Regions from separate parts of the Pseudarthrobacter sp. SL88 genome, predicted to be linked through region 1. Evidence: riboswitches for the same ligand, from Rfam matches in the RefSeq annotation. Region 1 holds a riboswitch; each other region holds the start of a gene.

Region 1 (7,671 bases):
CAATGCAGCCGCGGTCCACGGACAGGGCAAAGTTCAGGTTCCCGCCGGACACCGGGGTGGCGTCGGCGCTTTGCTGCGTACCGGCGTCGGCCCCGCCGCCGCAGGCCGAGAGCAGCAGCGCTGCGGTTCCAAGGAGGCCGACGACGGCGGCGGGCCGGCGAATGGGTCCGGCGGGCAGGGTGCGGGGCTGGTTGGAGCGGGTCATGCGACGTTTTCGCTTTCGGTCAGGCCGGCGCCGTTACGGCCGGAGTTCAGGGATGCGCGGCGGGTCAGTGGGGCGCGGAGGCCCAGGTTTTCGCGGAGGTTGGTGCCTTCGTATCCGGTGCGGTACACGCCGCGGTCCTGCAGGCGCGGGACCAGTTCGTTGACAATGTCGTCCAGCCCGCCGGGAACGATCCAGGGAGTGATGTTGAAGCCGTCCACAGCTCCGGTGTGGGCGTATTCGGCGAGCTTGTCGGCGATGCCGTCGTAGGAACCCACCAGGCCGCGGCCGTTGAGCCGGGACCGTGCGGCGACGAACTGGCGGATGGACTGGCCCTTCTCCTTGGCCTCGGCGCGCCACTGGGCTGCGAGTTCCTTGGCGCTTGCACCGTGGAAGGCGTTGCCGCGGGTGGGGTTGGTGACGTCCACAATGGGGTCCGTTTCGGGAAGGGGCCCGTCGGGGTCGTACTCGGTGAGGGTCCGGCCCCAGAACTGCTCCAGGTACGCGATGGCGGTCTCCGGGCCAACCTGCTGTTCGCGGACCCATTGGTGCTTCTCCTCGGCCTCGGCCTCAGTGGCGCCGAGGATGAACTCCTGGCCGGGGAAGATCTTCACGTCGTCGGCCGGGCGGCCGGCCTTGAGGGTGCGCGCCACGATGTCCTCGCGGAACCTCTTGGCATCTTCAAGCTCGGCATGCCGGGAGAAGATCACGTCGGCGTTCCGGACGGCGAAGTCCCGCCCGTCCGGAGAGTCGCCGGCCTGGAACAGGACCGGGTGGTGCTGCGAGGAGCGCGGCAGGCGGCCGGTGATCTCGACGTCGAAACTTGCGTCCGTGCGCCGGACCGGAGTGATGCTGCCTTCTTCGAGCCAGCGCCCGGCGTCCCGGGACCCGGCGATTGCGCCGTCGGCCCAGGAATCCCAGATCGCTTTGGCCGTCTGGACGAAGGCCTCGGCCCGGATGTAGCGGTCCTCGTGCTTGAGGAACCCGCCGCGCCGGAAGTTGGCACCGGTCCAGGCGTTGTCCGTGGTGACGATGTTCCAGGCCGCCCGCCCGCCGGAGAGCAGGTCCAGGCTGGCCAGGCGGTGCGCCAGGTCTGCGGGGTCGTTATAGGTGGTGTTCTGGGTGGCTACCAGGCCGATGTTGGTGGTGACGGCGGCCAGGGCCGCGAGGGCTGTCTGGGCATCGGGGCGGCCGGCGACGTCGAGGTCGTGGATGCGTCCCAGGTGCTCACGCAGGCGCAGTCCCTCGCCGAGGAAGAACGCGGTGAAGAGGCCGCGCTCCGCCGTCTGGGCCACCCGGCGGAAGGACTCAAAGTCGGTTTGGGATCCACTCTCCGGGGTCTTCCAGACGGTGGTGTGGTTGACGCCCTGGAAGAAGACGCCGAACTGGATCTGGCCGTTGCCGGCGGTGCGGTGGTGCGTGCTCATGATGCTCTCTTTCAGGCCGCGGCGTAGCGGTTGGCGGGGCGGGGAAGGCCGAAGGATTCGCGCAGGGTGGTTCCGGTGCGCGGCGCGGCCACACCGGCGCGGTGCAGTTCCGGCAGGACCTGTGCGGCCAGCTCGGGCACGTCGATGTCCAGGACGGCGGGGTGGAGCCGGACCCCGTCTGCTGCGCGGAACAGTTCAACCAGCAGCTCGACGAGCCCTGCCGCACTGCCGGCGTACCGGGCGCCGCGCCGCCAGGGTTCGTACGCATCAAGCTCCGCGAGGCGCTCCGCCGCGGACTGGCCGCGGGAGTCGAGGACGACGTCGAGCTCCACCAGGGTGCGCGGGGTTCCGGCCGCTGCCGACGCCGTTGCCGCGGCCGCCAGTCCGTCCACCGAAGCGGCGGCGGCGAGCGCCACGTCGGCTTCGACGGCAGGGATCAGGTCCGCCGGTGCGAAAACCACCAGCTGGCCCTGCAGCGGGCGGGGGATGATGGACGGGCCCTTCACGGAGAATCTGTCACCGTCGAAGTCGGCGTAGTGGAGCTTGTCCCGGTCCAGGTAGCGGCCGGTGGCTGCGTCCCGGATGACAGCGCCGTCTTCCCAAGAATCCCAGAGCCGGCGGCCGGCCTCCACCACGTCTGCTGCCTCGGCCAGGACATCGGCTTCGGCGAGTGCCTGGCGGCCCACGGACCGTGCCTCGGCGGGTTCGTTGGCGGCGCTGACCAGCCAGCCTGCCCGGCCGTGGGAGGAATAGTCCAGGCTGGCCAGCTGCGTGGCCACATGGAACGGCTCGGTGAACAGCGTTCCCGCCTCGGGGACCAGTCCGAGGGACCGGGTCAGCGGGGCCGCGAAGGCCGCACGCTGCACGGCGTCGATCCGGCCGGCGATGCCGGTGCTGCCCGCATCCAGGACGCGGGAATCGCGGAAAGTGGCCAGGTGGAAGCCTGCGATATCCGCGGCCTGGGCGGTTTCCCGGATCCGGCCGCCGCCAAGCAGGGCACCAGGAAGGTGGGACGCGCGGCGCCACGCGGCCGGGTGGGCGCCGTCGCCGTCGAGCTCGAGCGCCACGATTTTGGAGCGCAGTTCAGGTACCGGTGTTGAAGCCATGGTTTCCTTCTTCAGGGCCGCAGCGCGGCCGGGACGACATTCACTTGCCGCGGTGCGGCCAGGTCTGTTTCCGGAGCACCCCGCCACAAAATGCCTGAGGGTTGCCGCAGCACCAGCCGGTCCTTGGCGTGCTGACTCTTGACCTATGGCTTGAATGTAGGAGCCGGTCCAATGCGTTGACAAACGCGGTTGTCGCGCGGCGTCAACGCAGGAAATCCCGCGTCAAACAGCGGCTTTTGGCGTCATCTTTACCCTTCCGCCCACCACCGGAAACGGGCTCCGTGACGGCCTGTTTCCCCCGGTTGAGCCCGGTGACAGGGCCGCTTGGGACAGGGTGGGCCGGCTCGTAGGGTCATGCCATGCCTACCGCTTCCCGCGTCCCCCTGTCAGTACTCGATCTCAGTCCAGTCCCTGCCGGGCAGTCGGCCGGCGACGCGCTGCACAACAGCATTGACCTTGCTGTAGCCGCCGAGGACCTTGGCTACCACCGCTTCTGGCTGGCCGAGCACCACCTGAACCCCGGCGTCGCAGGTTCCGCCCCGCACGTGCTGTCCGCCCTGGTTGCCGCGGCCACCCGGACCATCCGGGTGGGCACCGCAGCCACCATCCTGGGCAACTACCGGCCGCTGCAGGTGGCGGAGAACATCGGCACCCTCGCGGCCGTGTACCCGGACCGGCTGGACCTGGGGTTCGGACGGTCGGGGCAGCCCAGCACGCCGGCCGCGGATTCAACGGATGCTGGACGGACGACGCCGGAGCCCGCCGCCGTCGACGGCTCCGCTGCGGGTGGTACGCATGCGGACGGCGCCGTGCACGCCGCAGGCCCGGGCGGCGCGGTCGCTGCGGCGGAGCCGGACGAGGGAACCCGGGTGGTGGACGGGCTCCTGGTCCCGGCCGCCCGGCGGCTCTTCAACTCCGTCCTCCCGCGGAAATTCCGCCTCCAGGCCGAACTCCTGGGCCGCGAACCCGGCGACGCGGACAACTTCGAAAGCGACGTCCAGGACGTGATCGGGTTCTTCACCGGGGGCTACCGGACCCGGCATGGCGAGGAGATCACAGTAACTCCGGCACGGGGCACCGCGCCCCAGTTCTGGATCCATGGTTCAACCGCCGGCCCCAGCGCCCGCCTGGCCGGGAAACTCGGCCTGCCGTTCGGGGCGAACTACCACGTCTCCCCTGCTACCGTGCTGGACTCGGTGGCCGAATACCGGGCCCATTTCAAGCCCTCGGCCGCGCTGGCGGAGCCATACGTCACCGTCTCCGCGGACGTCCTGGTGGCCGACGACGGGACGTCCGCCCGCGCCCTTGGTGCCGGCTATGCCGCGTGGGTGCACAGCATCCGCACCGGCCACGGGGCCATCCCCTACCCTGCACCCCGTGACGGCGGCCGCCTGGATGCACAGGCAGCCGCACCCGGAACGGGCGCACCGGATCTTGTCCGGGACCGGGTGGAGACACGGTTCGTGGGCGGCCCGGCGCAGGTGGCCGACCAGCTGCGCGCCCTCCAGCACGCCACCGGCGCCCGGGAGCTGCTGATTACCACCATTGCCCACAGCCACAACCACCGCGTGCGCTCCTACGAGCTGCTGGCCGCCGAGTGGGGACTGTCCTGAAGTTTGTCCCATCACCATCCGCACAAGAGAAGGAAGAACCATGACCACTGAAACCGAAACAGACACGCAACTCGTCACGGCCGCAGAAGCCGCCCAACTGATTGCCGGCGGTGCACTGCTGGTTGACGTCCGCAGCGATGCCGGACGCAACAGCACCGGCGCAATCCCCGGAGCGCTGGTGGTGGACCGCGGGCGTGTGGAGGAAGATTTCGGCCCCCAGTCGGAGGAACGCCTGGCGCAGGTTGAAGGCACGGACCAGAACATCGTGGTGTTCTGCGGATCCGTGAACGGCTCCGGCCCGGTTGCACGGAAGCTTGAGCTGCTCGGTTACGCCAACGCGGTGCACGTCGACGGCGGTTTCCCCGCCCTGCGTGACGCCGGTGTGCCCGCCACCGGTCCCGTCGACGCCGCCGGCAACTAAGCGTCCGTCCGTTCCCCGGCTCCCCGGGCCGGGGAACCGGCTCGCCGGACACCGGCCCCTGCCGCGACCGGCGCCGCCGGCCGGGCACCTGGCGCGCCGGACACCGACGCAGCAGGCACCGGGGCGAGGGCCGCCGTCGTACTTTCCTTTCCGGACCGTGCCACGGCGGCCCTCGCCTTTCGTGCGGAAACAGCGATCCGCACGGCGTCCGCCGTTCCGGCCAGCAGGGCGGCGGCCAGCAACGCGCAGCACAGCACGATGCCCTGGTGGAAGGCTTCCCGGGCATTGCCGCCGGAGGCACCCTCGCCGAGGAACATGCCCGCGGCCGCGGCGGAGCAGAGTGCCGCGGAGAAGCGCTGGCTAAGCTGGTAGAACCCCGCAGCCACCCCCGCTGCCCCTTGCGGCGCATGGGCCAGCGTGAGTGCTTGGTTGGGCGCCACCACAAGCCCTGTGGCCACGCCCTGCAGGAGGCCCACCCCTGCGACAATGGCTGCGGCAGCACCGGCGTCGAACCCCTGGACCGCCCAGTCCTTTGCCGGGAGGCAGGCCAACGCCGCGGCGATGGCAGCCACTATTCCGGTCCGGCCGTACCGGCCAACGAACCTCCAGCTGAGGCTGGAGGCCAGCAGCATTCCGGCGGCCTGCGGTGCCAGGATCGCTGCGGCGGCCAGCGGCGGCAGGCCCGTTCCGGACAGGAAGTACAGCGAGGTCACTGCCGCCATGGCCGCTCCGACGCCGAACTGGCACAGCGCCACCACCGTGCCCAGGAGATACCCGGGCGACGTCACCAGCGCCGGGCTGAGCAGCGGGGTGCGGCCGCGCCGGTGATAGGAAAACTCCCATGCCGCGAAAGCCAGCACTGCGGCGGCGCCCACTCCCATCCACACGACGGCCACCGGTGCCGGGCCGTAGATGGTGGGAACCAGCGATGCCACCACTACCGCGCCCAGCAAGGCCGCTCCGGGGACATCCACGGAGGAACGGCGCGGTGCAGCATCGCTTGGGTCGTGGATGCGGCTGGAGCTGGCTGAGCGGGTGGCGTCCGTTCCGTGGGTGCCCGTGCTGCCTGGCCTGGCCTGGCCGGGCTGCGGCGCCGCGCGGGGAAGGTAGACCAGGGCCAGCGGCACCAGGACCAGCACGAGCGGAACGTTGACCAGGAACAGCAGCCGCCAACTAAGTGCGGGATCGCCGGCGGACAGAATAATGCCGCCCACCAGGGGGCCGCAGACCGCAGCCGTGCCACCGGCGGCCGCGTAGTAGCCCAAGGCCTTGGCTCGTCCGGAGCCGGTAAAAATGTCCTGGAGGAGGCCCAGCACCTGGGGGTTCAGCGTGCCGGCGCCCAGTCCCTGCAGCAGGCGGGCGGCGATGACGACGGCGGGATCCGACGCGAGCCCGCCGAGGAGGCTGAAGGCGCCGAAGACGGCAATCCCGGCGATGAACAGTTTCCGGCGGCCCAGCAGGTCGCCCAGCCGTCCGGCCGGGACCAGCGCGACGCCGAAGGCCAGGGAATAGCTGGCCAGGATCCACTGCACCTGCCCGCTGTCCGCATGCAGGCCGGCGGCCATGGCAGGGACGGCAAGAACGAAGACCGATTGATCAAGCAGGGTCACGAACCCGGCGCCGAGGCACAGCCACAGCGCGGCCCGCGGTGACGGCGTGCCCGTTGTGCGCGGTGTGCTTGCCCCAGCGATTCGGCCCATATCGGGACCCTAAGCCCGGGCAGCAGGGCGCTCCGCATCCGGCGTCGGAGCATTAATCCGGGTGAAGTCCGGTTACCTGTGGCTTCCGTGAGGGGTCCTTTTGTGACACTTCCCGTGACGCCGGGCGGGTGGACGGAGCCGCATTTGCACATCGGGGGACATGCTGGGAAACGCGGCTCAAAAAAGTTTGGGACGCACCGGTGCGCAGTCCTACCGTGGCCGCATGACAGCCCTCCGCCGCACGTCCACAGTCCATCCCCGCCCGGTTCCGGACGCGGCGGTGACGGCATGACAGTCTTCGAATCCGTCCTGGACGGCATCGGGGGCACTCCCCTGGTCCGCCTGCGCCGCCTTGGGGCAGGACTCCGCCCACGGATCTACGCCAAGCTGGAATTCCAGAACATCGGCGGCAGCGTCAAGGACCGGGCCGCGCTGTCCATGATCCGTACCGCCGAACGCCAGGGGCTGCTCCGTCCGGGCGGAACTGTGGTGGAAGGAACCAGCGGCAACACCGGCATCGGGATCGCCATGGTGGCGGCGCAGCTGGGGTACCGGGCAGTGATTTTCGCACCAGCGGCAACGGCCGCGGAGAAGATCCGGCTGCTGCGGGCCTACGGCGCCGAGGTGCATCTGGTGGCCGATTTCGTTCCGCGCGATCACCCGGGCCATCTGGCTTCCCGGGCTGCCGCGTTTACCGCAGCTACCCCCGGCGCGTGGCTTGCCCAGCAGTACGACAACCCTGCCAACCCCGCGGCCCACCGGCACACCACGGGCCCTGAAATCTGGGATGACACCGAGGGGTCCGTCACCCATCTGGTGGCGAGTGTGGGAACGGGCGGCACGCTGTCCGGCACCGGCGGTTTCCTGAAGGACGCCAGCGGCGGTTCGGTGCAGGTGTTGGCGGCTGATCCGGAGCATTCCCGGTACGGCGGCGGTGACGGGGCGCTGAAGTACGTGGAAGGCGCCGGCCATGCCCTGCACCCCGAATCCGTGGAGGACATCTGGCCGGAGGCGTTCGACACCGACGTTGTGGACCAGTACATCCGGGTCAGCGACCGTGATGCGATTTTTACCGCCCGGCGGGCAGCCCGCGAGGAAGGGCTGCTGACCGGGGCTACGGGTGGAACGGCGCTCGCTGCCGCGCTGAACCTCGCGGCGGACCTGGACGGGTCCCACACCATCGTGGTGGTCCTTCCCGATTC
Region 2 (7,671 bases), 1.2 Mb from region 1:
CCCTCCCACTTGAGCATGTACGGAACCTGGGGATCGGCGATGAGCCCGAGGATGCCGATCTGCTTCCACACCAGTTCCCGGCCGTCCGGGAACTTGCGGTTGCCGTTGACGGCCGAGCGCCCGAGGCGCTCTTCGAACGGGGCGAGGTCGTCCACTTCGACGCACCAGCCCATCCAGCCGCCGCCCGCTGCTGAACGGGCCCGTACGGCCTGTCCGAAGGGGGCCTTGTCCGACGCGGGGTGGTCCAGGACCTCCACCACTTCGAGGTACTTGTGGCCCGCGAGCGGGATGATCATATTCCGGGTCCCGAACCGGGGATGTACCCCGCCTTTCACTGCCTCAACGCCGAGGGCAGATGCAATTCGTTCGGTCGTGGCCGCGAGGCCATCGTGTTCACAGGCGTAAGAGACGTGATCCATGCGCATGCCAACATCTTGGCACTTTGTGATCGGGCTCTCAGCTTAGGCTTGCCTTACTCGAAATTTTCATTTTCTTGGGTGTCAGTTTTCCGTCCTGCAGGCGGTCGCGGAGACCATGTTCGTCACAATCCTGTCCGCCGCCGCCAAGGTGTTCCTACACTGGGCGCAGGTCATGAGTGCCAGCGCCAAGCCCCGGCTCGCTGGCCGGCAACCCTCCATCCGCGGTGGGGTGCCCCGGGTGAGGACCTGGTTGTCCGGCAACGGCCGGGCGGCAAGCGCGGCCCGTGGTGCTCACAGCATGCCGGGCCCACGTCAAAGGAGCCTTGAATGTCCAACGGATGGTCCTTCGAAACCCGCCAGATCCATGCCGGCCAGGAGCCCGACGGCGCCACCGGCGCCCGGGCACTGCCTATCTACCAGACCACCTCGTTTGTGTTCCCCAGCGCCGAAAGCGCGGCCAACCGGTTCGCCCTGGCGGAACTGGCCCCCATCTACACCCGCATCGGCAACCCCACCCAGGAGGCCGTGGAGCAGCGGATCGCCAGCCTCGAAGGGGGACTCGGCGCCCTGCTGCTCAGCTCCGGCCAGGCCGCGGAGACCTTCGCCATCCTGAACGTCGCCGAGGCGGGCGACCACATCGTGGCCAGCCCCAGCCTGTACGGCGGAACCTACAACCTGTTCGCCCACACGCTGAAGAAGTTCGGCATCACCGTGACGTTCGTGGCGGACCCGGACAACCTGGACCAGTGGCGGGACGCCGTGCAGCCCAACACCAAGCTGTTCTTCGGCGAGGTGGTCTCCAACCCGCGCCAGGACGTCCTGGACATCGAAGGCATCTCCGCGGTGGCACACCAGGCCGGCGTGCCCCTCATTGTGGACAACACCCTCTCCACGCCCTACCTGATCCGTCCCCTGGAATGGGGGGCCGACATCGTGGTCCACTCGGCCACGAAGTACCTCGGCGGGCACGGAGCGGCAATCGCCGGCGTCATCGTCGACTCGGGCAAGTTCGACTTCAGCAAGGACCCCGAACGGTTCCCGGGCTTCAACACCCCGGATCCCACCTACAACGGCCTGGTCTACGGCAGGGACCTCGGGGAAAACGGGATCCTCGGTGCAAACCTGTCCTACATCCTCAAGGCGCGCGTCCAGCTCCTGCGGGACCTCGGCTCGGCGGTCTCGCCGTTCAACGCCTTCCTGATCGCCCAGGGCCTGGAAACGCTGAGCCTGCGCGTGGAACGCCACGTGGCCAATGCCACCGAAGTCGCCCGCTGGCTGGAAGGACGGGACGACGTCGAATCCGTCGCCTATGCAGGCCTGCCGTCCAGCCCGTGGTACGGGCGCGGCCGCAAGTACGGGCCGAAGGGGACGGGCGCCGTCGTCGCCTTCAACCTTGCCGGGGGAGCCGAAGCGGGGCAGAGGTTCGTCGACGCCCTTGAACTGCACTCCCACGTCGCCAACATCGGCGATGTCCGTTCCCTGGTGATCCACCCGGCCTCCACCACCCACAGCCAGCTGACCCCGGAACAGCAGGCAATAGCGGGCGTGACGCCCGGCCTGGTGCGGCTGTCCGTGGGCATCGAACACATCGATGACATCCTGGCAGACCTTGAAGCGGGCTTCCGGGCCGCCAAGGGCGCGCTCGGCTAGGCCGAAGACGTACGACGGCGGGAGGCCGGCCAGGCGGCCGGCCTCCCCTCCGCGGGGCTGCCGTCCGGGAAAAGCATCGCGGGCCGGCAAGTCACAACCAGTCACATGCTTGGCCATCAGCGGGGGGTGTTTCGTACACTCGAACCAGGTCATGAGTGCCAGTGACAGCCCCGGCTTGCTGGCCGGCAACCCTCCTTCCGCGGCGGGGTGCCCCGGGTGAAGACCTGGCCTGCCGGTAAACGACGGCGGGCAAGCGCGTAGAAGAGGTCTTGCCATGACGGTTACCGTCGCCCGTACAACCGCACCCGAACACGGAATTGTCCGCTATGCCTCCATTGGCGGGCTGCAACTCGAAGGTGGCGGATACCTGCCGGACGTCACCCTGGCGTACGAAACGTGGGGGACGCTGAACGCGGATGGCAGCAACGCCATCCTGGTGGAGCACGCCCTGACCGGCAGCACGCACGTGACCCGCGGGGACACTGATGAGGAAGGCTGGTGGGAGCACCTGGCCGGGCCCGGCGCACCCGTCGATACGGACCGCTTCTTCGTGGTCTCCATCAACATCGTCGGCGGCTGTTACGGCTCCACCGGGCCGTCCTCGCCCGGCCCCGACGGAAAGCCCTGGGGCTCCAGGTTCCCCCTGGTGACGCTCCGGGACAGCACGGAAGCTGAAGCACGCCTGGCGGACCAGCTGGGCATCGGCAGCTGGTACGCGGTGCTGGGCGGTTCCATGGGAGGCGCCCGGGCCCTGGAATGGGCCGTCACGTTCCCCGAACGGGTAAAGCGCTGCGCCGTCATCGCAGTGGGAGCCGCCAGCACGGCCGAACAGATCGCGTTCGCCCAGGCCCAGACCCTGGCCATCCGCCAGGACCCGAACTTCAACGACGGCGACTACTACGGCGGTCCCTGCCCCGAGGACGGCCTGGCGCTCGCCCGCCGCATTGCCCACATAACGTACCGGTCCGCGGCCGAGCTGGAGCACCGCTTCGGCCGTGAAGCCCAGGCTTCGGAGTCGCCGCTGCAGGGCGGGGTCCTTGCCGGCAGGGGCCGGTACCAGGTGGAGAGCTACCTGGACCACCAGGGCAACAAGCTCGTCCGGCGCTTCGACGCGAACAGCTACATCGCCCTCACCGAGGCGCTCATGAGCCACGACGTCTGCCGTGGCCGGGGAAGCCTGGCCGATACCCTCGCCCGGACCAGCGCCCGGTTCTTCGTGGCGGCCGTGGAATCGGACCGGCTCTACTTCCCGTCCCAGTCGCACGAGCTGGCCCACGCCCTGCCCGGCGACGTTGGCGTCCACCTCATCCAGGCGCCCATCGGCCACGACGGCTTCCTGACCGAAATCGGCCAGCTGGGCGCCCAGCTCCGGTCGGACTTCCTGGCCTAGCAGCACGGCTTGCACATGAATCAGAGGCTTGTCCGCAGATCCGAACCCTCAAGGACCGGGTTGTGCGGACAGGCCCCTGATTGATGGGTCCGGGGGACTTGATGACGCCCGGGGGACGCTCAAAGGGCTTCTGCGGCCCAGGCTAGCCGTTCATGATTTCGCTGCGGCGGGCCATGTAGTCCTCCATGGACATTTCGCCGTCGCTGTACTTCTGGTCCAGTTCCGCGAGCTTCCGCGCCCGGAATCCCTGCGGAGCCGACGGCGGCGGGGGAGTGGCGGGCGCTGCCGGCTGTTCCGGCGCGGAGTACCCGGGCTGCTGCTGGCCGGGCTGTGGCTGGCTGTAGGGAGGCTGGTTGAACTGCTGCTCCCCGTACGGCGGCTGTCCAAAGGGCTGCCCGGCCTGGCCGGGAACCGGCGGCTGGCCGTACTGGTAGGGTCCGGGCTGCGGAACGTTCGGCGCCTGCTGCCCAATCTGACGGAACCCGCCCGAGTAGTAGTCCTGCTGGGTGTAGCCATCACGCGGCTGCCTGCTCTGCGGCCCGGCCGAACCGGGGAACTGGCCGCCCGGGTCCTGGCTGCCGGGATACTGGCCGGCGCCTGGGAACTGCTCGGGGTACCGACCGGAAAAGCTCTGGTCATGGTTCCGCTTGGCCACCGATTTCCGGTACATGCGCATGGCCATCGGGATCACGAATGACAGGATGATGATCCAGAAAAACAGGTTACTCACGGTGCTGCGCCTCTCGAGTGGGTCTTTCCAGCTTAACGGTCACGGACCGCATGCCGTTCCGGCGGCCACCAGCAAGCTGCCGCAGAGCAGAGCAGAGCAGAGCAGAACAGAACAGCTCAGCGCCGCGCTGCGTCGGCGGTTCCCAGCGGACCTTCCCCCGAACCCAGGGGAACGCCCGGCCCAAAGGCGGGGCCAGGCGTCGGACGCTTGGCAGTGACGCCGTCGCCGGACGACTGGTTGCGCAGGCGGCGCAGCACCCACGGCACGAAATATTCGCGCGCCCACACGAGGTCACCGCTGCGTGCCTGGCGCCAGGTGCGAGGGGGCAGGTCCTTGGGCAGGAGAGGTTCCAGGCCATGATCCACGTTCAGGGACTCAAGCACCATGGCTGCGATGGTGTGGTGGCCCAGCGGAGAGAAGTGGAGGCGGTCCTGGTCCCACATCTGGGGGTCGCTGAGCTGCCGGAGGGACCACATGTCCGCAATCACGGCGTCGTGCCGCGCTGCGACGGTCCGCAGGTTCTCGTTGTAGATGGCCACCTTGCTGCGGATCCTGCCCAGCACCGAAGAGCCGGTGTCCGGCCCGTTGAACAGCACCACCGTGGCTCCGCCCATGGACAGGATCTGCACTACGGAGTCCAGCTTTTCGGCCAGGGCGTCGGGGTCTCCGCCGGGGCGGATCAGGTCGTTGCCGCCTGCGGACAGCGTCACCAGGTCGGGCTTGAGCTCCAGGGCGGGAGCGAGCTGCTGGTCGACGATCTGCTGGAGCAACCGGCCGCGGACGGCAAGGTTGGCGTAGGCGAAGTCGGGCAGCGTACGGCCCAGCTCTTCGGCCACGCGGTCCGCCCAGCCGCGGTAGCCGCCGGGGCTTGAGGGTTCGGGGTCGCCGATGCCCTCGGTGAAGGAGTCGCCCATGGCCACGTACCGGGTCCAGGGGTGGGATCCGGTGTCCGTGATGGGGCTTTGGAGGGGGCTTGCGTCAGTCACGGGTCCTATCCTGCCTTCCGCCTCGCTGCCTACGCGAACGTAGGTTGTTACTTTCGGGTAACTGTAAGAATGGAAACCATGACTGAAGCCGAAGTATTTCCTGCCCCCGTCGTCCTGTGGTCGCACCCTGAAGGCGAGCGGGACGGTAAACCCCTGCTGGTGCTCCTGCACGGGTACGGCGCCAACGAGCAGGACCTGCTCAGCCTCGCGGACCTCCTGCCCGGAGGGTTCGCCGTCGCCTCCGTCCGTGCCCCGATCGCCATGGGCCCGGGCTTTACCTGGTTCCCGCTGACGGCCTCGATCGACTATTCGCTGGAACGGGTCAAGAAGGCCTCGGCGTACGTCCTGGACTGGATCGACACCATCAAGGAAGGGCACCCCTCCGTCTCCCTGCTCGGCTTCTCCATGGGCATGGCCATGGCCACCACCCTCCTGCGGCAGCGGCCCGCGGACTTCGCAGCCGTCGTCGGACTTTCAGGATTCGTGGTGGACGCCGGCGACGACCCCACCTTCAAGGACGCCGAACTGGACGGCACCGTGCCCATGTTCTGGGGCAGGGACCAGCAGGATCCGGTGATCACGGAGGACAAGATCGACTTCACCATGGGCTGGGTGCGCAAGCACGTCAAGCTCACCAAGGTGCTCTACACGGGAATGTGGCACGGCATCAACCAGCAGGAGATCGGCCACGTTGGCGAATTCCTCACCCACGAGGTCCTGAAGAAATAGGGCGAACGACGACGGGCGGCGGCCCGGGCGCCAAGCCCGGTTGCCGCAGGGGGCAGCAGGCAGGGCGCAGCGGGGAAGGTGCAGCAGGCGGGGTGCCGGGGGTGGTCAGGCCTCCGGCGCGACCACCCGCACGGTCTGGCCGTTCACGGTGACGGTGTCGCCGTTGTGTAGCTGCCGGCCGCGGCGGTCGTCGATCTCGCCGTTGACCTTCACCAGCCCGTTCTTGATCAGCTCAGCCGCTTCCACGCCGTCCTCCACGAGGTTGGCAAGCTTCAGCAGCTGGCCCAGCCGGATCATGCTGTCGCGGATGGGGACGTCGTCAACGGGGATGCTCATAGAGCAATAATGCCTGACGTAAGGTGGATCCAATGACCTCCACCTCCCGTCTGCCCGTGCTTGCAGGCCTGCCGCTGGCGGTGGGCGCAGGCCTTGCCATTCCCGTCCAGGGCCGGATTAACGGCGCCCTGGGTGCCCGGCTGGACGACGGCATCAGCGCCGCGGTGGTGAGCTTCAGCACAGGACTGCTGGTCATGATCCTCATCTCGCTGCTGCTGCCGCGTGGCCGGGCCGGCCTTGCCCGGATCATTCCCGCCGTCCGCAGCAGGGCTTTCCCGCCCGCCTATGTCCTGGCCGGCGGAATCGGCGCACTGTTCGTGTTTGCCCAGACATTCACTGTCGGCATCCTGGGCGTGGCGCTCTTTACGGTGGCCACCGTCACGGGCCAGACGGTCAGCGGCCTGCTGGTGGACCGGCTGGGCCTGGGCCCCGCGGGCAAGAAATCCGTCACCGGCATCCGCATTGTCGGCTGCATCCTCACCATCGCCGCTGTCGCCTGGGCCGTGTCCCCGCGATTCGCCACATCCGGCTCCGGTGCGGAATCCGACGGCGGGGCTGCCGCCCTGCTGTTGCCCCTCCTGCTGCCCGTGGCGGCGGGCTTCCTGATGAGTTTCCAGCAGGCGATGAACGGCACCGCAACCGTTCACTACGGCACCCCGATTGCCGCCACCCTGGTCAACTTCATCGCCGGCTGCCTGGTCCTTTGGACGGTGCTGGGCATCAAAGTGGTGGTGGCTGGCACCGGAAACCCGCTGCCGGCGGAGTGGTGGTACTACCTGGGCGGTCCCATGGGCTGTGTGTTCATCGGCCTGGGTGCCCTCCTGGTCCGGACCCTCGGCGTCCTGGTCACCGGCCTGGGCATGATTGCGGGGCAGCTGATGGGTTCGCTGGCCCTGGACGTCTTCGTGCCGGCCCCGGGCAGCGTGGTGGCCCTTCCCACCGTCCTGGGCACCATCCTGACCCTGGCAGCCATCATCCTGGCAACACTGCCGTGGCCGCGGGGCGCGCTCCGTGGACGGCGGCCGGTAGGCTAGGAAACGCAGCTTTCACGCATCCCTTCATCCGCCCGCCAGGGCACCGGTCGTGTCCCACATCCGGTGCCGTGCGTGGCCTGAAAACCGCGGACCGCACCCAGCGGCCCTGTAGAAATTGGAGTTACCCCCATGGCAGCAAAATCCGTCCTCGACCAGGTCATTTCCCTCTCCAAGCGGAGGGGCTTCGTGTTCCAGGCCGGTGAGATCTACGGAGGTTCGCGTTCAGCCTGGGACTACGGGCCCCTCGGCGCCGAACTGAAGGAAAACATCAAGCGCCAGTGGTGGCAGTCCATGGTCCGCGGCCGCGAAGACGTGGTGGGCCTGGACTCCTCGGTCATCCTCCCCAAGCAGGTCTGGGAAGCGTCCGGCCACGTTGATGTCTTCTCCGACCCCCTGG
Region 3 (7,671 bases), 3.7 Mb from region 1:
GTAACTCATCAGCGGCCCAGCGCATCGTCGGAACCATCACCCTCACCGGGATTGTCCGGGGACCGTTCCTCAGTGCCAACCTTGGCTACTGGGTGGACCACGGCCTCCTGGGACGGGGCGTCGGCACGGCTGCTGTCCGGTTCGCGGCCGGGTACGCGCAGAGCGAGCTTGGCCTCCACCGCATCCAGGCCGCCACCCTGCTGCACAACGCGGCGTCACGGCGAATCCTGCGCCGGGCAGGGTTCGGTGAGATCGGGGTTGCCCCGGAGTACCTGAAAATCGCCGGAACATGGCAGGACCACCTGCTGCACCAGCTCATCCTGCCGCACGGACAGTAACCCGGGCAGCCAGCCCAGGCTCCCCGAACGCCGCAGCTAGGTAGGAATGATCTTGAAAAGGAACTTCGTCCGGACCATCGCCCACAGGAGCCCCAGGACCACGGCGTAGGCCGCCGTGTTGAGCAGCACATTCTCCTGCTGCAGGGCGGGGATGTTGGCCACCACAGCGATCAGCACCACGTGCATGATGAACACGTAGAGGGTGGCGCGCCCCAGGGGGATCAGGAACCAGCCCAACACCCGCTCGATGGGTTTCCAGTACGCAGTCAGCAGCGCGTAGGCAGCCACTACCAGGATCAGCACGTTGAGCAGCCTCCCCGGCGCCAGGTAGGTGCGGGCGAAGAGTGCGTCGTACATGACCCGGTACGCCGTGTCCGGAATAAGGGCGAGGCGGACGTCGAAGCCGTTGGCCAGGTAGGGGTTGCCCCAGGACAGGAACGCGAACAGCAGTGCGACGGCGGTGCATGCCACTACCAGCCAGGTCCTGGCAGACAGCCACGCCACAATGGTCCGCCGGTGGTAGCCGGCCACGAGGCCGATGACGAACAGCACCTGCCAGACAAGCAGAGGGAACGAATCCTCGAACTGCGACGGCAAGAGCCGGAAGCGTGTGATGGAGCCGACGGCGTAGAGCCCAAGCGTTGCGGCCAGCACCCAGACGGCCTTCCCACGGCTGAGCGCGGCGAGGACCAGCGGGCTGACCAGCAGCAGCACCACGTACAGGCCCATGACGTTGAACTGCCAGGGGCCGAACTGCAGCAGGAGGACGGCAGGCAGCACCTGCGGCGGCACCGGGAACTGGAAGAGGGATTCCATCCCCGCATAGAGGTCGTAGGTACGGCCGGCCCCCTGGTGCCCGGCCCCTCCGGTCCCCTGGTCCACGAAGGTGGTGAGGGCCTCGGTCCGGAAAATGGGAAGCAAGGACACCAGGAAGACGCCAACCAGGACCACCAGCGCCGTCAGGTACAGCTTGCCGGCGCGGCGGGATGTCAGGTCCAGCACGGTGCCAAAATCCTCGCGGACGCGGGGCCCGTAGACCATGCCCACCACCAGCCCGGAGAACAACACGAACAGTTCGGCGCCGCTGACGAAGCCCACTGCCTCCTGGGTCAGCAGCTGGAACAGCGATGTCATGCCCAGGTGGTTGACCACCACGAAGACAATGGCCATGCCGCGGAGCAGGTCCACCCGGGAATCCCGTTTGGAGGGGTCGCCGTAGCCCCATGCCGTGGCGGCGTTAACCCTGCGGGGAATCTGCCACAGTGCCGCCAACAGGAGGATCAGCGCCGCTCCCACAGTCCAGGCCGCGGCGCCCGTCAGTGTGTTGGCCCGTTCATAGCTGCCGCCGGCGCCAACCTCCGTGACGGGTCCGGTCACCATTGACGAATCCTTCAGCCGGGCGTGGGCAGCCGCGGCTACGGTGGAGTTGCCGGTCAGCAACCAGCTGATGCTCGCTACACCCGTGTCCCGGGTGCTGGTCCTTTCGTCCCACACCACCATGGCGGTCTTCGGGAAGTTGGTGGACGTGGCGGCCCCCACCACCTGGTCGAACCAGCCGGCCTTGACGTCCACCTCGGAGGCGCCGCCGGCTGCGGGGCTGTAGAAGGCAGCGGTCTGCAGCATGAACGGCTTGCTGCGGCCGGCTGAATAGTCCCTGTAGAAGTTTTCCCCGCCGGAGGCGGTGAGCATCTCCTGGAGCTCGCCTGCCCGCGGCACCGTGTTCACCGCCGCCCCGCCGGCCGTATCGTCGTGGAAAGCGGTCAGGCCCACCCAGTCCACGGCGTCATCGCCGGGATAGTAGGGTTCGTAGGCGCTGTCCGCCCCGTCCCACGTTCCGTCATCGTTGGTGTCCAGCAAAGCGAAGCCCCCGCTGCCGGGAGCGGGCGCATTCCGGCTCCGGGCGAAGGGATAGTCCTTGCCAAGGTACGGCTCCCACACCATCAGCGGGCCGCCGTCGGACGTCTTGAAGGCGGCGGACACGGCACGGAAGGCGTTGCGGTACGCACCGGGCTGCTGGCCCCATTCCACCCAGCTGGCATTCATGTCCGGGGCAAAACGGATCAGCACCTGCCCGGTGAAACCCGATGTCAGCCGCCGCACTTCCCCGGCAAAGGACGCTGCGGCAGCTTCATCAATCTGGTCGAGCGGCACAGTGGGCTTCACAGTGAACATCGCATGCGAACCCTGGAGTGACGCCTGCTCCAGGAAGCCCCGGAGGTTGTTCTGCTCCGAGGGGCGGTACGGCAGGGCGAGGTCGTGGCCGTAGGCGGCGGGAGATGCTCCAAGCCGTTCGGCGAAACCGGCAGCGGAATCTTCACCCCACTCCAGCACCGCCCCCAGCAGGGGTTTTCCCTCGTCCGGGTTAAGGTCGGCGGCGCTGGCGGCGCCTGCGGACAGCACCACGGCACTCGCTGCCAGAAGCACAACGGCAAGGAATGTCCACACCCTCGACGCGCCCGCGCGGAACGATTGGACCGAAGGTTTGGTGCGTCGTCGCGCGGATGTACGCATGCTCATGGAACCCCCCGGTGCCGAAGACCTGATGGGGCAGCGGCCCCACCTGTACTTTATCGGTCGAAGCCCGCCGGGAATGCATGCAGGAAGCAGCGTAAAACCCGCCCACCTGCGGCAATGCCGCCGTCGGGCGCTGTCCGGAAAGCGCCCGGCACGCCTGTGACCCTGTGTTTCCGGTTCAGTTACGGAAGATGACGACGGCGGCGGTGCGGCTCCCGGCGGCAGGTGTTACGTTTTTGGGGAGTAATGAGTACCGGCGCCAAGCCCTGACTGGCCGGTCGGCAACCCTCCTTCCACGGCGGGGTGCCTCAGGTGAATACTCGGCATATCGACCGATTCGAGCTGCAAGCGTGAGAGAAGGAGATCCGTCATGTCTGACGCACCTGTCCCTGAAGAGAAATTGTCCTACCGCCTGATCAGCGGCCCGGACGACCGCGCCTTTTGCGAGCGGATCTCGGCTGCCCTGGCGGAAGGGTACGTGCTGCACGGCAGCCCGGCAGTGACCTTCAACGGCAGCAGCGTCATCGTAGCCCAGGCCGTGGTGCTCCCGGCAGCCATCGCCTCCGCGGACGCCGCCGTTGCCACCGCTGTGGACCACCTGGAATCCGCCACTGAAGAACCCGAATTCGACGGCGAGGGCCATGCATGAGCTACGCAGGAGACCTGACACCCCAGGAGGCCTGGGCCAAACTGGAGCAGGGCGCCATCCTGGTGGATGTCCGCACTGAGGGCGAATGGGCGCACATTGGCATCCCGGACACCAAGGCCACGGACAACGATCCCCTGTTCATCCAGTGGACGTTTCCGGGCGGCATTCCCAACCCGGAATTCATAACCGACCTTGAGCAGCAGGGCCCGGAGAACCGCGGCACCGAACTGCTGTTCCTGTGCCGCTCCGGGCAGCGCTCCATCGCGGCGGCCACAGCGGCAACCCGGGCGGGCTTCATCTCCTACAACGTCCTGGAAGGCTTCGAAGGCGAACCGGACCGTTACGGCGAACGTACCGTCAACGGCTGGAAGAACCGCGGCCTGCCCACCAACCTCGGAAAGAACTAAGTGACCTTCAACGAAGATGCCGCCGGCTGGAGCCCTGACACCCAGGCCGTCCGCGGCGGACTGGACCGCACCAACTTCCAGGAAACGTCCGAGGCGATTTTCCTCAACTCCGGGTTCGTGTACGAGTCCGCCGCCGCTGCCGAACGCGCCTTCACCGGCGAAGACGAACGCTTCGTCTACTCCCGCTACGGCAACCCCTCGGTGGCCACGTTCCAGGAACGCCTCCGCCTGCTGGAGGGCACCGAGGCATGCTTTGCGACGGCGTCCGGCATGTCCGCCGTCTTCACGGCCCTCGGCGCGTTGCTGGCTGCCGGGGACCGGGTAGTGGCTGCCCGCTCGCTGTTCGGCTCCTGCTTCGTGATCCTCAACGAAATCCTGCCGCGGTGGGGCGTGGAGACCGTCTTCGTCGACGGCCCTGACCTGGACCAGTGGCGGTCCGCCCTGTCAGAGCCCACCACCGCTGTCTTCTTCGAGTCTCCTTCCAATCCCATGCAGGAAATCGTGGACATCGCGGCGGTCAGCGAACTTGCGCACGCGGCGGGTGCCACGGTGGTGGTGGACAACGTCTTCGCCACTCCGCTGCTGCAGCGCTGCGGCCAGCTGGGGGCGGACGTGATTGTGTACTCCGGCACCAAACACATCGATGGCCAGGGCCGGGTGCTGGGCGGGGCCATCCTGGGTACCAAGGAATTCATTGACGGTCCCGTGAAGCAACTGATGCGCCATACCGGGCCCGCCCTGTCCGCGTTCAACGCCTGGGTGCTCACCAAGGGCCTGGAGACCATGGGACTGCGCGTCAACCACTCCTCGGCCACGGCGCTGCGGCTCGCGGAATGGTTGGAGCAGCAGCCCGCCGTCAGCTGGGTGAAGTATCCGCTCCTGAAGTCCCACCCGCAGTACGGGCTCGCGGCCAAGCAGATGAAGGCCGGCGGCACGGTACTCACCCTTGAGCTGGCACCGTCGGGCGGCCGCTCCGGCAAGGAGGCCGCCTTCGCACTCCTGGACGCGCTGCGGGTCATCGACATCTCCAACAACCTGGGCGATTCCAAGTCCCTCATCACGCACCCGGCCACCACCACGCACCGGGCCATGGGTCCGGAGGGCAGGGCTGCGATTGGCCTGACCGACGGGGTTGTGCGCCTGTCCGTGGGGCTTGAGGACGCCGAGGACCTCATCGGCGACCTGGAACAGGCCCTCAAACAGATCTAGCCTGTTTCCGCGGCGGCGACGCTGGTCCGGACACGGATGGCGTCGCCGGCGGTGTGCCCAGCCTTGATGCCAGTGGGGGCAGGCTTTCCGGCAGAGCGGGTTAGGACTGCCGCACCCGCAGCAACTCAGGCGCCGTATTCGCCTCCGAAACCTTGAGGGTATCCCGCATGGTCACGTTGACAGCGTGCTTCACCACCGCACCGAAGCCGAAGTCCCCGGGCTGGCCTGCCAGTGCCTTTTCCCGCACCTGGCGCTGCTCAGCCGAGCCCGTGCCGCGGGCAATGACGTCCTCCACGCCTTGCCGGGCCAGTGTCAGCTCACCGTGTTCGTCCAGCACCGGGGCGAGGTAATCCACCAGCGACCGGACCACATCGGCGGCGCGTGCCGGACGGAAGTTGCCAAAGTCCAGCAGCTCGCCCGTGAGCCCGGAGTTGCTGGCCTGCCATGATGCCATCCGCAGCAGGACCGTGGGGACCGGAGCCGAGTCCACGCCGTCGCGCCACTCCCTGCTGGCCGACTCCACCAGCGCCCGCACCAGGCAGGCGATCAGTGCGGCGTCGTCGGCGCGCAGGCAGACGTCCGCTACCCGGACCTCAACCGTGGGGTGGTTCCGCGAGAGCCTCGCGTCAAAATACAACATGCCTTCGTCCAGCATCACGCCGCTGTCCAGGAGCCGCGTCACCACCCGGCGGTACGCAGGATAGGTACCGTAGACGGCCGCTGGTCCGGACGTCGGCCAACGGTTCCAAGCCTGGGTCCGGTAGCTTTCGAAGCCGGTGGGCAGCCCGTTCCAGAAAGGCGAGTTGGCACTGAGCGCCGTCAATACCGCGAGTTTGTCCCTGATCCGGTCCAGCACCGCCACGCCCTCATCCGGTGACTCGATGTAGGTGTGGACGTGGAAGCCGCAGGTCAGCTGTTCCTGGGCGGTGAGCCCGAAACGCTCCAGCATCCGGGCGTACCGGGGGTCAGGGGTGGTGTGGCTGGTGGATCCCAGCGGTGAGGTTGCGAGCGCCGCGACCCTGGCATGGTTCTTCTGCGCCGCCTGGTCGGCGAGGGACCGGCCGGCACGGATCTGGTCCAGCAGCGTTCCGTAGTCCAGGCACGGGCGGGTCTGCGTCTCAATCTGCTCAAGCTTCAGCTCGGCAGTCAGGCTCATCGCGTCGCCGTCCGTGTTGTCCTTCGCGGCAGGCGCCTGCGGAGGCTGCGGCAAATCGTCTGCTGCCACGTGCCGCCCGGACAGAAGCGCGTCAGCGAGGGCGAGCGGTTCGCCGGACTCCGGATCAACAATCAGGAGCTCTTCCTCAACGCCGAAGGTACGCATAGTCACATTCTGCGGCAGGGACGGGACATTTGAAGTGCCCCGCCCCTTCATGACGAAGAGTGAATGTCAGCCCTGGAAGTACTCGATCCTGGCGCCGATGGTGTTCAGCCGCTCGGCCAGGTCCTCGTACCCGCGCTCGATCACGTAGATGTTGCGCAGCTCGGACACGCCGCGTGCCGCAAGCATGGCCAGCAGCAGGCACGCGGCCGGACGCAGCGCCGGCGGGCATCCCACTTCAGCGGCGCGCCACTTGGTGGGGCCGTTGATGTAGATCCGGTGGGGATCGAGAAGCTGGACCTGCGCGCCGAGCCGGTTCAGCTCCGTCAGGTAGATGGCGCGGTTCTCGTACACCCAGTCGTGGATCATCGTCTGGCCGGTGGCGTTGGCTGCGATCACCGCGAAGAACGGCAGGTTGTCGATGTTGAGGCCGGGGAACGGCATGGGGTGGATCTTGTCCTCCGGGGCCTTCAGCTCCGAGGGCTTGGTGGTCACGTCCACCAGCCGGGTCCGGCCGTTCCGTGCCATGTATTCACCGGAGATTTCCAGCTGCTGGCCCATCTGCCCCAGCGTGGCCAGCTCGATCTCCATGAACTCGATGGGCACGCGGCGCACCGTGACCTCGGAGTTCGTCACGATGCCCGCGGTAATCAGGCTCATGGCCTCGATGGGGTCCTCGGACGGGAAGTACTCGATATCGGCGTTGATGACGGGCTTGCCGGTGATCCTCAGGGTGGTGGTGCCCACGCCTTCAATGGTGACGCCCAGCATCTGCAGGTAGAAGCAGAGGTCCTGCACCATGTAATTGGGGCTGGCGTTCCGGATGACGGTGGTGCCCTCACGGTGGGTGGCCGCCATGATGGCGTTTTCCGTGACGGTATCGCCGCGCTCGGTGAGGACGAAGGAGCGGTCCCGCGAATCCGCCGTCGGGGCCTGGACAGCGTAGAAACCGGCCGTGGCTTCGACGGACAGGCCAAACTGGCGCAGCGCCTGCATGTGCGGCTCGACGGTGCGGGTGCCGAGGTCGCAGCCTCCCGCATAGGGCAGCCTGTACTCGGCGGACTCGTCCAGCAGGGGACCCAACAGCATAATGACGCTGCGGGTGCGGCGGGCAGCCTCCACATCCATCGAGTCGAGGTCCAGGACAGCGGGCCGGCGCAGGCGGAGGTCGGTGGCGTTGAGCCAGGTGCATTCCACACCGATGCTGGTCAGCACCTCCACGATGCGGTTGACCTC
Region 4 (7,671 bases), 2.4 Mb from region 1:
CAGGCCGCCTGCAAAGCCCGTCGCAAGGCCAATGCTCCATTCGTGCCCCAGCCCAAGCTGCGCCGTGAGGCCGTACGAGATTCCGATGATGAAGGAGCCTGCCACGTTGACCACCAGTGTTGCCCAAGGCCAGTGGAGCCGCTCCTTCGACAGTCCCGGCCGTACGGTGCGCCGGGAGCTGTGGTGGGCGAACCAGCTGTCCGTGGCGAACCTCAGGAGTGCACCGGAGATACCGAAAATTCCCACCAACGCGGCGCTGATCACTGCCGGCTCCCGGAGCCGCCCCGCGCGGACAACCGCCCGGTGAGCCTACCGAGGCGCCAGCCCAGCGCCGCCGAGAGCAGGCCCAGCAGCAAGGAGAGACCCAGGTAAGCGATCCACAGCACATGCTGCCCCTCCCGCGCCAGCTGGTCCACGGCAAACACCACCGCCGAAAACGTCGTGAAGGACCCAAGCAGTCCCGGCCCCAGCCCGGCACGGAGCCAGAATGCGGTCTGCGGCCGCGCCATCCAGGTGGTGGTCAGGGCGGCCAGGACAAAACTGCCGACGACGTTGATCCAGAGCGTTGTCCAGGGCACGGACCCCGCGGGGTCGGGGAAGGCCAGGCCCAGTCCGTACCGGAGTTCAGAACCAACGAGGCCGCCGGCGGCAACAGCCAGCCAGGCACGGCCCGACGGAATCCACGTCTCCCTCATCCGGCCCTGCGCATGTCAGGACTCCGTCAGGGTGCAACCCTCGTGGGGGTGGCCGGTGTGCACCCACAGTGCGGAGGTGACCTCGTCGGCGAGATCAAATTCCCTGGTTCCGCCGGCATTGCTGATCCGCACGATCAGGGCACCTCCGAAGGGCCGCCGTCCCAGGATTTCAACCCCGGAATCAAGATCGATCTCTTCGGCCGCAAGGTAGCGCAGCAGCTCAGGGTTGTCGTCGCTGATGCGGGTGATCCGGCCTGTGTGGCCCTCGTCGAGTTCGCCCAGGAGGCGGGCAACGGGCATGTGGACCTTGCCGTCGGCCGTGGGAATGGGATCACCATGCGGGTCCCGGTCCGGGTGGCCCAGCTGCGCTGACACCCGGTCGATAAAGGTGTCAGAGACAGCGTGTTCCAGCAGTTCGGCTTCGTCGTGGACTTCATCCCAGCTGTAGCCCAGCTGCTGGACAAGGTACGTTTCGATGAGTCGGTGGCGGCGCACCATGGACAGTGCAAGCCGGAGTCCGGCATCCGTGAGGGTAATCGCGCTGTAGGGCTTGTGGTCCACCAGCCCCTGGTCTTTCAGCTTGCGGACCATCTCCGAGACTGAAGAATTTGCCACTCCCAGGCGCTGTGCCAGCTGGGAGGACGTGATGGGCTTGTCCTGCCATTCCGTGAACGAATAGACCACCTTGACGTAGTCCTCAATGGAGGAGGAGGGCGCGCTGGTCTTCACACGTTCAAGCCTACCCTTTGGCGGGACGCGGCCGGGATCCGCGTCTCACGCGCGGATGGCGCGCCAGGACAACGTCAGGTAGGGGAGGCTGAGTTCTTCACCCTCGGCATGCCCCAGATGCTCATGGAGGTACCACGTGAGGTTCGCCAGGACTTTGGCACGGGTCTGTTCGTTGGCCCGGAGGTAATAGCTCCGGGATTTGGTCAGTTCCATCAGGTCGGCAGGGGTGACAGGATCCTGCCAGCGGGTCACGTGCCCTTCGAGGCCCTCGAACTCCGGGCCCACCAGCGGCCGCTGCCCGGGCTTATAGACGTCCCCGGCATGCATGATGCGGGAAAGCCGGTGCACCCACGGTACCGAGGTGTCCAGCTGGTTCCACACCAGTCCCAGCGTTCCCTGCGGACGGAGGACTCTGGCAAGTTCCGTGCTGGCCGCGAGGGCGTCACACCAGTGCCAGGCCTGGGCAACGCTGACGACGTCGAAACTTGCGTCATCGAGCCCGGTGGCCTCGGCGGTGCCGCGCAGGGCAGCAGCTGCCGGGTATTGGGCGGAGAGTTGCGCCAGCATGTCCGCGGAGGGATCGACGGCGGTTACGGACAATCCGAGCGCCAGCAGCAGGTCAGTGAATTTGCCTGTCCCTGCGCCGACGTCGAGCGCATCATGGGCGCCTGCGGGCACCAGCCACCGTGCCGACTCCGCCGGATACCCCGGACGGACCTTGTCATAGTGCTTGCCGCCGTCCTGGAAGCTCTGGCCGAGCTCCCGGCGCCGCCCGTGATCGAGCTTGGGCCCACCCCGAACCACGTGCGGCCTCCTTCAGCTGATTCCCTGCGGGTACCGTCCGAATTTACAGCATGCATCCGGGTGCCGGCTCCCGGCGGTCAGTCGTCGATGCAGGGCGCTGCGCCGGCCGTTCCCGGGGTGTTCGGTGCCCAGTGGGGGTAGGTCCTGGTGTCGTTGGCCGGCACCCATCGGCCGGCATCGACCACGTAGTCCCAGCCGAGCCCGTCCCGGCGGAGCTTTTCAATGCCTGCGAGGAGCCGCTGGGCATCTTCCAGCCGGGAGCCCACTCCAAAGCTTGCCCGCAGCGATCCCGATGGCAGCCCCAGGCGCTTCAGCAGCGGGTGGGCGCAGAAGCGGCCATCGCGGAGTCCCACGCCGTGTTCGGCGGACAAGTAGGCGGCTACCAGGCCGGCGTCGTAACCCGCCACAGAGAAGTTCACCACCCCGATGGTGTCCTTGTCAGGATCGGTGTCCTTGAAGATCTGGTGCACCGTGACGCCGTCGATCGCCTGCAGGCCTTCCACCAGGTAGGAACGGATGGCCGACTCGTGGGCGTGCCAGCGGTCCTGGTCCAGGCTCGCGATAACCTGTGTTGCCCGCGCCAAGGTAGCCGCACCCAGTACGTTGGGGGAGCCGCCCTCATGGCGGGCCGGGCCGATGGCCCAGCTGACGCCGTCGAGCTTTGCCTCCTTGACGGCGCCACCGCCGGCGAGGTGCGGAGTTCCGGCGTCGAGCCAGTCCGGGCGGCCCACCAGGACACCCGCGCCAAACGGTGCGTAGAGCTTGTGCCCGGAGAAGGCAAGGTAGTCGACGTCGTCGGCGCTGATGTCCACGCGGCGGTGCGGCGCCAGCTGGGCCGCGTCCACCACGATGCGCGCACCGTGACGGTGGGCGAGGGCGGCAAGCTCCCTGATGGGCAGGATTTCGCCGGTGACGTTGGAGGCGCCGGTCACGGCCAGGAGGCTGACGCCGCCCTGCTCAAGCTCGGTGCGCACGGAATCGATGGTCCCGGCGATCGTGTCTGCGGCGACGATGCTCCGGTGGGGGACACCCTGCCACGGCAGCAGGTTGGCGTGGTGTTCGATGTCCAGGTAGAGGACGTCACCGGCGGGTTCGCCGTCGGTGCCGGGGAGGCAGCCGGCCAGCAGGTTGAGGGAATCGGTGGTGTTCCTGGTGAAGATCACGGAATCGTCGGGGCGCCCGCCGACGAACTCGCGGACGATGTTGCGCGCGTTCTCGTAGACCGAAGTGCTGATCTGCGATGCGTATCCGGCACCGCGGTGGACGCTGGCGTAGAACGGCAGGATCTCGTTGAGGTAGGCCGACACCACGGTCAGGGCCGGGGCGGAGGCCCCGTAGTCAAGGTTGGCGTAGCGGACGTGCCCGCCGGAGATCAACGGGGCCAGGATTTCGGCGCCTGTAACCGCTGAAAGCGGACGTCCGGCGGCGGCCAGGCGTTCGTCAGGAACGTTCCCGGCGGCGATGGCGGTAATGGGGGATTCGACGGCAGTAGTCATGGAGACCTCACTTCAGGACAGGACTCCGGCTGTGCTGGAATCCGCGCTTGCCGCATCCGCTCCGGACCGGCCTGGTCGTCACCCGGGGCACCCCACCGCGAATGGAGGGTTGCCGGCCAGCAAACCGGGGTTTAGCGCTGGCACTCGTGACCTGGATAAAACCATAGAACATCAGGCGGCCCGGTCCGAAGCCGGGGGGATTGTTAAGGCTTTTGTTACGCGCGGCCTGGAAACGGGACTTTCTCCGAAGAATACGACGGCGGGCGCCCCCTTTTGGAGGCGCCCGCGGTCGATTGTTCGGAAGGAGGCCGGCTTACAGCAGGTCGTCCAGTCCGGGGTTGAGCCGGTGCAGCACTTCGGTGTGCAGGATGGAATTGGTGGCCAGGGCGTTCCCGCCGAACGGCCCGTCCTCACCTTCGAGCGAAGTGAAGCGGCCGCCTGCCTCCACCACGATGGGCACGAGGGCGGCCATGTCATAAAGGTTCAGCTCGGGCTCGCAGGCGATGTCCACCGATCCTTCGGCCACCATGCAGTAGGACCAGAAATCGCCGTAGGCGCGCGTGCGCCAGACGTCCTCAGTCAGGCCCAGGAAGTCGTCCAGGTTGCCGCGTTCCTTCCAGCCGCCGAGGCTGGAATAGGACAGCGAGGCGTCGGACAGGGTGGAAACGTCCGAGACCCGGAGCCGGGTGGCCGACGCAAGGGATCGGCCCATGTAAGCCCCCATGCCTTTGGCGGCCCACCACCGCTTACCCAGGGCGGGTGCGCTGACAACGCCAACCACCGGCTCGCCCTCATCAACGAGGGCGATGAGCGTGGCCCAGACGGGAACTCCGCGGACGAAGTTCTTGGTGCCGTCGATGGGATCGATGATCCACCGCCGGGAGCCGTGGCCGGTGCTGCCGAACTCTTCGCCCAGCACAGCGTCGCGTGGCCGGGAACGTGAGAGCTGGCCGCGGATGGCTTCCTCGGCGGCTTTGTCCGCATCGGTGACCGGCGTCAGGTCGGGCTTGGTCTCCACGTGGAGGTCCTGCGCCTTGAAGCGGCTCATGGTCTGGTCATCCACGGAGTCGGCCAGGACATGGGCCAGGCGCAGGTCGTCGTTATAGGTCGAAGCGGGTTGGATCATGGTTCCAAACTACCGTCTGGCGCCGTTTCTGCCGGGAGGTCGGCCGTGCCGGTTGGTGCTGTCAGCTGATGGTGCCGAGCTCCTTGGCCTCCTGGGCTTCCATCCTGGGATCGGTGCCCAGGAGCCGCCGGAGCGAAGCCAGGCGCGCTTCACCGGTGGGTCCTGCGTGTCCGCCGGCCACCCAGGCGTCGAGCCCGCAGTTGACGGCAGCGGCGGTGTGCTTGCAGCCGCGTTCGCAATCATCAGTGCCCGGCGAAAGATCCGGGAATGACCTCAGGATCCGGTCCGGATCCACGTGGGCAAGGCCAAATGACCGGATGCCGGGGGTGTCGATGATCCAGCTGCCGGGTGGGGCGTCGGCCAGGCGCAGGGCAAGGGCCGACGACGACGTGTGCCGTCCCCGTCCGGTTACCGCATTCACACCGCCGGTGGCCCGTTCCGCACCGGTCAGGGCGTTCACCATGGTGGATTTGCCGACGCCGGAGTGCCCCAGCATCACAGTGACCTTGCCGCCCAGGTGGGCCCTGAGCCCGGCAACAGCGTCACTGTCCAGCCGGGCCGACAACCCGTCATCGGAGCGCGCGTCAATGCCTGACGCCTTCAGGTCGGCGGTCCGGCTGATGATGACCGGGAAGTCAAGGTGCGTGTAGTTGGCCAGGAACTCGCCGGGATCCTTCACGTCCGCTTTGGTGACCAGCAGGATCGGCTCGATGCCGGCGTCGTACGCTGCCACGAGGGCGCGGTCGATGAACCCTGTGCGGGGCTCGGGGTTGGCTGCTGCCACCACTACCACCAGCTGGTCGGCGTTGGCCACGACGGCACGTTCCACGGGGTCAGTGTCGTCTGCACTGCGGCGCAGGAGGGTGCTGCGGTCCTGGATTTTGACGAGCCTCGCCAGGGTGTTGGGATCCCCGGACACGTCGCCGACGAGGGAGACGAAATCGCCGGCAACCACCGGGTTCCGGCGCAGCTCCCGCGCGCGCGCGGCAATGACTGTCCGTTCATCGCCGGAGTCTTCGTCAACGACGGCGGTGTAGCGCCCGCGGTCGACGGTGATGATGCGGCCTGTTACGGCGTCGTCGTGGCTGGGGCGGTCCTTCGTGCGCGGCCGGGTGCCCTTCTTGTTGGGCCGGATCCGGACGTCGGATTCGTCCCAGGAGTCAGTCCTCCGCGGCACCGGCCGAACCTCCCGCTCCGTTTTCGGAGCCTTGTGTGGCAGGGGCCGTGCCCTGCTGCGCGAGCATGCCCGTCCACAGCCGCGGGAAGTCCGGCATGGTTTTGGCCGTCGTTGCGATGTCTTCCACCTGGACCCCCTCGACGGCGAGGCCGAGGATTGCCCCGGCAGTGGCCATGCGGTGGTCGGCATAGCTGTGGACGACGCCGGCATGCAGCTTTGCCGGGCGGATGACCAGGCCGTCGCTGGTTTCCTCCGCGTCGCCGCCCAGGCGGTTGATCTCGGTGACCAGTGCGGCGAGCCTGTCCGTTTCATGCCCCCGGAGGTGGGCAATGCCGCTCAGGCGGGAGGGGCCGGTGGCCAGGGCACACAGCGCGGCCACTGTTGGCGCCAGCTCGCTGGTGTCGGCGAAATCCGCCCCTTTGATCTCGGGACCGCCCCGGACCGTCAACACCCCCTCCAGCAGTGTTACTTCTGCGCCCATCCGGGCCAGGATGCTGCGCCACAGGTCGCCTACCTGCTGCGTCTGCTCCGGCCAGCCCGGGATCCTGACGGTTCCTCCGGATGCGAGGGCGGCGGCCAGGAACGGACCAGCATTGGAAAGGTCCTGTTCGATCTGCTGGTCAAAGGCACGGATGGGTCCCGGAGAAACCACCCAGTGGTTGGGAACGGAATCGTCCACCTGCACACCGGCGCCGCGGAGCACGGCCACCGTCATATTGATGTGGTCGAGGCTGGGCACCGGCTTGCCGACGTGCTCCAGGTGCAGGCCTTCGGTAAACCGTGCACCGACCAGCAGGAGTGCGGAGACGAACTGCGAGGACGCACTGGCGTCGATGACCAGATGCCCGCCGCGGACTTCTCCGGTTCCTTCGACGACAAATGGCAGCGACGCGGGAGTGCCGCCATCTTCCGCCGAGACATTGACGCCAAGGGCTTTCAGGGCCTCGATGATCGTCCCCATGGGGCGCTTGCGTGCGTGCGGGTCGCCGTCGAACGTGCTGGCACCGCTGCGCAGCGCAGCGAGTGGTGGAACGAAGCGCATGACGGTGCCGGCAAGGCCGCAGTCGATGTGCACCGCGGTGCCCGCTGCGTCCTCCTGTCCTCCATGGTCCTGGTGCTGCAGCGGAACTACCTCAAGGTCGGGGCCGAAGGCGCCGTCCCCGGGAACCTCGGTAATCGTGGCGCCCAGCTGGCGCAGCGCCTCGATCATCAGGACCGAATCCCGGGAATGCAGGGGCGCCCGCAACCGCGACGGCCCGTCAGCCAAGGCAGCCAGGACAAGATACCTGTTGGTCAGGGACTTTGAGCCGGGAACCGTGACGGTGGCGTCTACCGGACGGCCTGCGTAGGGTGCCGGCCAGTGGGGGACAGTCGTTCCGGAGTCATTCCGGGCAGCGGCTGCAGCGATCATGTCCTTTAGGCCCCCGTAGCCTGCTCCACGGCGCGGCGCACGGCCTTGTCTGCTTTGGTCAGCTTCTTGTTCGTGGTCTTGCGCGCATCCGCGGCGAGGTGGGCGGCACCCTTGCGGGCGTCGGCTGCCAGGTGTTCCGCGCGCCACGCCAGTCCGGGCCTGCCTGCGGTGTCAACCGAAGCCAGCAGTGCGCCGCCGCTGAGCGACAGGTTCTTGAGCAGCCTGCCCCGGCG

What was found. A riboswitch is a leader RNA that binds a small molecule or an ion and turns the genes downstream of it on or off. The one in region 1 is predicted to bind S-adenosylmethionine.
Region 2: it holds a riboswitch for S-adenosylmethionine, as region 1 does, so the genes downstream of both, metX (homoserine O-acetyltransferase MetX) here and OVA06_RS17085 (LLM class flavin-dependent oxidoreductase) in region 1, are expected to answer to the same signal.
Region 3: it holds a riboswitch for S-adenosylmethionine, as region 1 does, so the genes downstream of both, OVA06_RS00350 (DUF1737 domain-containing protein) here and OVA06_RS17085 (LLM class flavin-dependent oxidoreductase) in region 1, are expected to answer to the same signal.
Region 4: it holds a riboswitch for S-adenosylmethionine, as region 1 does, so the genes downstream of both, OVA06_RS06225 (aminotransferase class V-fold PLP-dependent enzyme) here and OVA06_RS17085 (LLM class flavin-dependent oxidoreductase) in region 1, are expected to answer to the same signal.

The regions. Positions count from the first base shown of each region.
Region 1 covers NZ_JAPPRD010000001.1:3,765,641-3,773,311, forward strand. The annotation lists gene OVA06_RS17075 (ABC transporter substrate-binding protein) at 1-205, opposite strand, end outside; gene OVA06_RS17080 (NtaA/DmoA family FMN-dependent monooxygenase) at 202-1,629, opposite strand; gene OVA06_RS17085 (LLM class flavin-dependent oxidoreductase) at 1,641-2,735, opposite strand; SAM riboswitch class IV at 2,771-2,879, opposite strand; gene OVA06_RS17090 (LLM class flavin-dependent oxidoreductase) at 3,095-4,348, shown strand; gene OVA06_RS17095 (rhodanese-like domain-containing protein) at 4,389-4,769, shown strand; gene OVA06_RS17100 (MFS transporter) at 4,766-6,469, opposite strand; gene OVA06_RS17105 (PLP-dependent cysteine synthase family protein) at 6,758-7,671, shown strand, end outside.
Region 2 covers NZ_JAPPRD010000001.1:2,538,474-2,546,144, reverse strand. The annotation lists gene OVA06_RS11635 (VOC family protein) at 1-425, opposite strand, end outside; SAM riboswitch class IV at 588-703, shown strand; gene OVA06_RS11630 (bifunctional o-acetylhomoserine/o-acetylserine sulfhydrylase) at 747-2,069, shown strand; SAM riboswitch class IV at 2,217-2,331, shown strand; gene metX (homoserine O-acetyltransferase MetX) at 2,344-3,459, shown strand; gene OVA06_RS11620 (hypothetical protein) at 3,602-4,189, opposite strand; gene OVA06_RS11615 (SGNH/GDSL hydrolase family protein) at 4,306-5,175, opposite strand; gene OVA06_RS11610 (alpha/beta hydrolase) at 5,254-5,904, shown strand; gene OVA06_RS11605 (RNA-binding S4 domain-containing protein) at 6,010-6,240, opposite strand; gene OVA06_RS11600 (DMT family transporter) at 6,273-7,274, shown strand; gene OVA06_RS11595 (glycine--tRNA ligase) at 7,404-7,671, shown strand, end outside.
Region 3 covers NZ_JAPPRD010000001.1:81,216-88,886, reverse strand. The annotation lists gene OVA06_RS00360 (GNAT family N-acetyltransferase) at 1-338, shown strand, start outside; gene opgC (OpgC domain-containing protein) at 375-2,855, opposite strand; SAM riboswitch class IV at 3,095-3,209, shown strand; gene OVA06_RS00350 (DUF1737 domain-containing protein) at 3,223-3,501, shown strand; gene OVA06_RS00345 (rhodanese-like domain-containing protein) at 3,498-3,908, shown strand; gene OVA06_RS00340 (O-succinylhomoserine sulfhydrylase) at 3,909-5,117, shown strand; gene OVA06_RS00335 (glutamate--cysteine ligase 2) at 5,218-6,438, opposite strand; gene OVA06_RS00330 (UDP-N-acetylglucosamine 1-carboxyvinyltransferase) at 6,505-7,671, opposite strand, start outside.
Region 4 covers NZ_JAPPRD010000001.1:1,350,962-1,358,632, forward strand. The annotation lists gene OVA06_RS06205 (fluoride efflux transporter FluC) at 1-264, opposite strand, end outside; gene OVA06_RS06210 (fluoride efflux transporter FluC) at 261-695, opposite strand; gene OVA06_RS06215 (metal-dependent transcriptional regulator) at 711-1,424, opposite strand; gene OVA06_RS06220 (class I SAM-dependent methyltransferase) at 1,470-2,228, opposite strand; gene OVA06_RS06225 (aminotransferase class V-fold PLP-dependent enzyme) at 2,306-3,724, opposite strand; SAM riboswitch class IV at 3,763-3,876, opposite strand; gene hisN (histidinol-phosphatase) at 4,038-4,850, opposite strand; gene rsgA (ribosome small subunit-dependent GTPase A) at 4,912-6,027, opposite strand; gene aroA (3-phosphoshikimate 1-carboxyvinyltransferase) at 6,011-7,438, opposite strand; gene OVA06_RS06245 (DoxX family protein) at 7,444-7,671, opposite strand, start outside.